Regions from separate parts of the Lelliottia jeotgali genome, predicted to be linked through region 3. Evidence: predicted binding sites of a transcription regulator. Region 3 holds the regulator's gene; each other region holds the start of a gene.
The links. The regulator PhoB, encoded in region 3, activates phosphate uptake and scavenging genes when phosphate is short. The targets are predictions, from matches to a motif close to CTGTCATAAAACTGNCNNAT.
Positions count from the first base shown of each region.

Region 1 (2,273 bases), on a different contig from region 3:
CAGCATGGCGACAATCTCAGCAGCAATTAATGCCAGGGATTGTCCCTGGGCAAAGCCGCTGAGTGCTGTTATCAGCAAGCCAAAGGTCAGGGCATTCATCACTGCGCTCGGTAGATCAAAGCGCGGCATCGAGCTTTTGGCGCTGTTTTCAGGCAGATAGCGCAGGGCAAAAAGTAGGGCAATAATCCCCAGCGGCACGTTAATCAGGAACAGCCACTGCCACGACGCGACCGAGAGAATGGCTGCTGCAATGGTTGGCCCGGCGGCAGAAGAAACCGCCACAATGAACGAGTTAATCCCCATCCCACGTCCAAGGTGACGTTGCGGGTAGATAAGGCGTATCAGCGCGGTATTCACGCTCATCAGTGCCGCGCCGCCAAATCCCTGTGCGATACGCGCAAAGGTGAGCGTGTGCAGAGAGTCAGAAAGTGCGCAAAACAGGGACGTGACAGTAAACACAGCCAGGCCGCACTGGTAGACGCGGCGATAGCCGAACATATCTCCAAGAAATGAGAAAGAGAGCAGGGAAACAACAATAGCAATCTGGTACGCATTGACCACCCAAATGGAACTGGCGGCGGAAGCGTGCAAATCGCTGGCGATAGTAGGAAGTGCCACGTTTGCAATGGCGCCGTCAAGGACAGCCATTGAGATACCGATAATAATGGTAGCAATTGCACCGTACCGTTGCGGCAAGGGCAAACCATCAGAGGGATTTTTTTCCATGGGAAATGAAACGCTCAGGGTGATATTATTCTCAGGGTAACTATTTTAGCATCGTTATTTCGGTTTTATGTCGCAGATTTGTAACGAAGTAAACGCAGATTGATTGCAGCTTGCCGGTCACGAATTTATAATAAAAACCGGTTCTGATTTTTATAAAACACTCGCAATGAGGTGATTAATGGCTATCGCAGATTTGGATAAACAGCCAGATTCTGTTTCTTCCGTGCTGAAGGTGTTTGGCATCTTACAGGCGCTTGGTGAAGAGCGCGAGATTGGTATTACAGAGTTGTCGCAGCGTGTGATGATGTCGAAAAGCACCGTTTATCGCTTTCTGCAAACCATGAAATCTCTGGGCTATGTTGCACAGGAAGGTGAATCTGAGAAATATTCTCTGACCCTGAAACTGTTCGAATTGGGTGCCCGTGCTCTGCAAAATGTGGATCTCATTCGCAGCGCTGACATTCAAATGCGTGAACTTTCACGCCTGACGAAAGAGACTGTCCACTTAGGCGCACTGGATGAAGACAGCATCGTCTACATCCACAAAATCGACTCCATGTACAATCTGCGTATGTACTCACGCATTGGTCGTCGTAACCCGCTTTACAGTACCGCTATCGGTAAAGTTCTGCTGGCGTGGCGTGACCGCGAGGAAGTTAAAGAAATCCTCGAAGGTGTTGAATACAAGCGCAGTACGGAACGCACTATCACCAGCACCGATGAGTTGCTGACTGTGCTGGATAAAGTCCGCGAGCAGGGCTATGGCGAAGATAACCAGGAGCAGGAAGAGGGCTTACGTTGTATCGGCGTCCCTGTGTTTGATCGCTTTGGTGTGGTTATCGCGGGCCTGAGCATCTCTTTCCCGACGCTGCGTTTCTCGGAAGAGCGCCTGCACGAGTATGTTGAAATGCTGCATACGGCGGCGCGCAAGATTTCTGAACAGATGGGCTATAACGACTATCCGTTCTAAAATCAGTCAATAAAAAACGCCGCTAAAAATGCGGCGTTTTTTATTCGGTGGCAAGCCAGATTAACCGTTATCCACGACCATCTTACTTTTACGCAGCACAGGGCAATTGGACAGACCGATAATACCGCTGTCAGTGTGCAAATACTGTGCAGTGTTGACGCCATTAGCGGTCAAGTACTTACATTGAATGCCCAGTCCTGCTGCGTTTTCTGTGCTTCCCATCAACACGCCGTATCCAGAAAGTAATAAACCAATCCACACAATAGCAAGGACAATAATTGTCCGAATAATGAATCGCATTGATGCCTCTTTTTTTTGCTAATAATGCTATTAAGCGTAATAGTTTTACTCTATGAAACAAGTGCATAATTCTGAAAATTTTCTGATGAAGGTACAGTTAGTTTTTGTTTAAGATAACCGTGATAACCTGGAGATATCAGGTAATAAGACGGAGTGTGGAGTGAAAAAATTTCGCTGGGTAATTCTGATCGTTGTGCTGATTGCATGCGTCATTTTATGGACACAGACGATCAATGTGATGTGCGATCAGGATGTACAGTTTTTTAGTGGCATTTGC
Region 1 is NZ_JAENMQ010000001.1:679,174-681,446, reverse strand. It holds gene JBO43_RS03315 (MFS transporter) at 1-726, opposite strand, end outside; gene kdgR (DNA-binding transcriptional regulator KdgR) at 905-1,696, shown strand; gene JBO43_RS03305 (YobH family protein) at 1,757-1,996, opposite strand; gene mgrB (PhoP/PhoQ regulatory lipoprotein MgrB) at 2,157-2,273, shown strand, end outside.
Region 1: the regulator PhoB is predicted to act here: its motif matches at 794-813, upstream of kdgR (DNA-binding transcriptional regulator KdgR).

Region 2 (2,273 bases), on a different contig from region 3:
TCAGGGAAATGGTATCGCCGGGTACCAGAATGTCGGCGTCGGACGGCTTACGGCAGCGGTTGATGACGTGATTGTTGATGCGGTGATCGAGGATCAGCAGCGAGCCTTTGGCCGGGAACATGCGAATGGACAGCTCGGCATATTCGGCAATACGCTGTCCCCAGATCCCCGCGGCGTTCACTACCACACTGGCGTACAACTCGCTGTGTTCGCCGTAGAGGTGGTCATAGACGCGTACGCCCCGCACTCTGTCGCCTTCGCGGATCAGCCCCGTCACTTCATGCGCGGTTAGAATAGTCGCGCCGTGCTCGCGGGCATCGAGCATATTAGCGGCCGTCAGACGGAAGGGGTCAACGGTGCCATCGGGAACGCGGACCGCGCCGAGCAGGGCAGGGTTCACGGCAGGTTCGATACGCCGCGCAAGTTCAGGGGCGATCGCTTCGGCGGTAATACCCGCTTCGGTGCAGGCGGTAATAAAGGTTTTCTGAAAGGCGAGATCGTCTTCGGGGAGGGTGATAAACAGGCCGCTGGTCGGCTCGATGCAGTGGCGGGCGATGCGTTTGAGGATCTGGTTTTCAGCAATGCACTCGCGCGCCGATTCGTTATCGGTGACGGCATAGCGCGCGCCGCTGTGAAGCAGGCCATGATTGCGTCCGGTGGCGCCAGTGGCAATATCGTGGCGTTCCAGCAACGTAACGCTTAATCCTCGCAGGGCGCAGTCCCGCGCCATTCCGGCACCCGTTGCGCCGCCACCAATGATAATCACATCGCTATAACGGGGATCGCGGATTGTCATTGTCTTCCCTCATGTTCGTTTTTTTACCATTTAGCCACATCAAAAATGTGGTTTGTTTGATTTCGAACACATTCGAGCATAAAACGAAATTGAAACGTGATTCCGTGCGCCTTTTTGCGCACTATGTCATATTTCTGTAACAATTCGTGCGTTGATTCACAGTAACAATCGTTGTGATTATTTAACATCGCCGCCTCTCTGGAGCTGGGGTGCTGTGATACGCCCCGGCAATTCAAAATATGGCCACGGAGGCTATTATGCTCAGTATCTTCAAACCTGCCCCGCATCGGGCGCGTCTGCCTGACGCAGAAGTTGACCCGCTCTATCGCCGCCTGCGCTGGCAAATTTTCCTCGGGATTTTCTTCGGCTATGCCGCCTACTATCTGGTGCGTAAAAACTTCGCGCTGGCGATGCCTTACCTGGTGGAACAGGGATTTTCGCGCGGTGATTTAGGATTTGCCCTGTCCGGTATTTCTATCGCCTATGGATTTTCCAAATTCATTATGGGGTCCGTTTCGGATCGTTCGAATCCGCGCGTCTTCTTACCCGCGGGTTTGATTCTCGCCGCTGCGGTGATGTTGTTTATGGGCTTTGTGCCGTGGGCGACATCGAGCATCGCGGTGATGTTTGTTCTGCTGTTCCTCTGCGGCTGGTTCCAGGGGATGGGGTGGCCGCCGTGTGGGCGTACCATGGTTCACTGGTGGTCACAGAAAGAACGTGGCGGGATTGTGTCGGTATGGAACTGTGCGCATAACGTCGGCGGCGGTATCCCTCCGCTGCTGTTCCTGCTGGGGATGGCGTGGTTTAACGACTGGAAAGCCGCGCTGTACATGCCGGCGTTTGGCGCGATTGTCGTCGCGATGATTGCCTTTGCGCTAATGCGCGATACGCCGCAGTCCTGTGGCCTTCCGCCGATTGAAGAGTATAAAAACGACTACCCGGATGATTACAGCAAAGAGCATGAAGAAGAGCTGACGGCAAAGCAGATCTTCATGAAATACGTGTTGCCGAACAAGCTGCTGTGGTACATCGCGGTGGCGAACGTGTTTGTCTATCTGCTGCGCTACGGCATTCTCGACTGGTCTCCGACCTACCTGAAAGAGGTGAAACACTTCGCGCTGGATAAGTCATCCTGGGCTTATTTCCTGTACGAATACGCCGGGATTCCGGGCACGCTGCTGTGTGGCTGGATGTCGGACAAAGTGTTCCGGGGTAATCGCGGTGCAACGGGCGTGTTCTTTATGACGCTGGTGACCATTGCGACCATCGTTTACTGGCTCAACCCGCCGGGCAATCCGGGCGTAGATATGGCCTGTATGATCGTCATCGGCTTCCTGATTTACGGTCCGGTAATGCTGATTGGCCTGCACGCCCTTGAACTGGCACCGAAGAAAGCCGCAGGAACCGCTGCGGGCTTTACCGGGCTCTTTGGTTATCTCGGTGGATCGGTTGCGGCCAGCGCCATTGTTGGTTATAC
Region 2 is NZ_JAENMQ010000001.1:1,085,596-1,087,868, reverse strand. It holds gene glpA (anaerobic glycerol-3-phosphate dehydrogenase subunit A) at 1-796, opposite strand, end outside; gene glpT (glycerol-3-phosphate transporter) at 1,054-2,273, shown strand, end outside.
Region 2: the regulator PhoB is predicted to act here: its motif matches at 920-939, upstream of glpT (glycerol-3-phosphate transporter).

Region 3 (2,273 bases):
CGGGCGCGTAAAGTCGCGTTTTTTCAGGTAATGGGTGAATTCAGGGTAACGCAGGAGGTTCAGGATGTTTTGGCCGTTATCGTCCGGCCAGCGCAGTCCGAGCAGCTGTTGCGCCAGGCCGTTACACCAAAAAATGGTCCCTTCTTCGGTGGTCAGAATGACGGCATCTGGCAGCGACTCCGCCCCGCTGCGAAAGCGTTTGATCAGGCTTCCCAGCTCGCGACGGCGCTTTTTATTACGCATTTGCATCTGGTGCAGGCCGTACAACAGCGGTTCCCAGCTGCCGCTTCCCGGCGGTGGCGTCATGCTGCGATCGACCCACAGCCACCAGGAAAGACGCAGTAAATTCCAAAAATGCCAGACCAATAGCCCGGTTACTGCCGCCAGTAAAAACCACGGCAGATGACCAAAAATCGCCCCCAAAATGGCGGCGGGGATACAGCATAAGATCAGTTCAAAAACGAGCCTTTTCCATGACAGACGTTCCAGCACGCGTCACACTCCTGTCATTGTTCAGAAACGGGTCGAAAAACGATAACCCGTACCGCGGACCGTCTGCACCATACGATCGTGGCCGCTGTGTTCCAGCGCTTTACGCAAGCGGCGAATATGCACATCTACCGTTCTGTCTTCGACATAGACGTTAGTCCCCCAGACGTTATTCAGCAACTGTTCGCGACTGTAAACGCGTTCCGGATGAGTCATGAAGAAGTGCAAAAGTTTGAATTCTGTCGGGCCCATGTCCAGCGGGTTTTCGCCAGTCATGACACGATGTGAGGTTGGGTCGAGGCTCAAGCCCTGCATTTCGATCACCTCTTCCACCGCCATCGGTGAAATACGGCGCATCACGGCTTTAATACGTGCCACCAGCTCTTTCGGTGAGAACGGCTTGGTGATGTAATCATCCGCGCCAGTTTCCAGACCGCGCACGCGATCCTCTTCTTCACCACGCGCCGTCAGCATGACCACCGGGATATCGCGGGTCATCGCTTCGCGTTTAATGTGCTTGATAAATTGCAGGCCAGAACCGCCGGGCAACATCCAGTCAAGCAGAATCAAATCGGGCCAGGGTTCGTTCAGTTGATTCACCGCGCTGTCATAATCTTCCGCCTCAACCGGCTGGAAGCCATTTTGTTCGAGCACGAAGCACACCATTTCGCGAATCGGAGCTTCATCTTCTACGACCAGAATACGTCTCGCCATACTTTGCCCTGTCTTATTAATGTATTAGTTTGGAATGCGGCGCCATTATGCGTCAGATTTGTGACAGATTTATGAAAAACATTTCCACTATGAATGGCAAACCGTTGTTTTATTACAGCGGTTATTTTCCAGCCACAGGAACCTTAGATACACAAAATCATTCAAGTTGCATCAAGGTGAGCAGATGTAGCCAACGCAGAGGCAGCCTGAAGGATGAAGTGTATAATCCCGTTCACTCTTTTTTGCCACGGAACTGTTATGCGCATACTTCACACCTCGGACTGGCATCTGGGTCAAAATTTTTACAGTAAAAGTCGTGCCGCCGAACATGAGGCTTTCCTGAACTGGCTGCTGGAGACAGCGCAGTCGCAGGAGGTGGACGCCATCATCGTCGCCGGAGACATTTTTGACACCGGGCAGCCGCCGAGCTATGCGCGAGAACTCTACAACCGCTTCGTGGTGAATTTGCAGCAGACGGGCTGCCATCTGGTGATCGTCGCGGGCAACCACGATTCCGTCGCCACGCTCAACGAATCCCGCGACATTCTCGCGTTTCTGAATACCACTGTAGTGGCTAACGCAGGACATGCCCCACAAATCCTGAAAAAACGCGATGGCACCCCGGGCGCCGTGCTTTGCCCTATTCCTTTTTTGCGCCCGCGCGATATTGTCCAGAGCCAGGCCGGGCTATCCGGCGGCGAAAAGCAGCAGCATCTGTTACAGGCGATCACCGATTATTATCAGCAACAATACGTGGATGCCTGCGCGCTGCGCGGCGACGCGGCGCTGCCCGTCATCGCTACCGGGCATCTGACCACCGTCGGCGCCAGCAAAAGTGACGCGGTGCGCGAGATTTACATCGGTACGCTGGACGCCTTCCCGGCGCAAAATTTCCCCCCTGCCGATTACATCGCTCTTGGACACATTCACCGCGCACAGGTCATTGGTGGCTGCGAACACATCCGCTACTGCGGCTCGCCGATCTCCCTCAGCTTTGATGAAACCGGAAAAGGAAAAAGCGTCCATCTGGTGAGCTTTAGCTACGGTAAACTGAGCGCCGTCGAGACTCT
Region 3 is NZ_JAENMQ010000005.1:114,089-116,361, reverse strand. It holds gene phoR (phosphate regulon sensor histidine kinase PhoR) at 1-492, opposite strand, end outside; gene phoB (phosphate response regulator transcription factor PhoB) at 514-1,203, opposite strand; gene sbcD (exonuclease subunit SbcD) at 1,462-2,273, shown strand, end outside.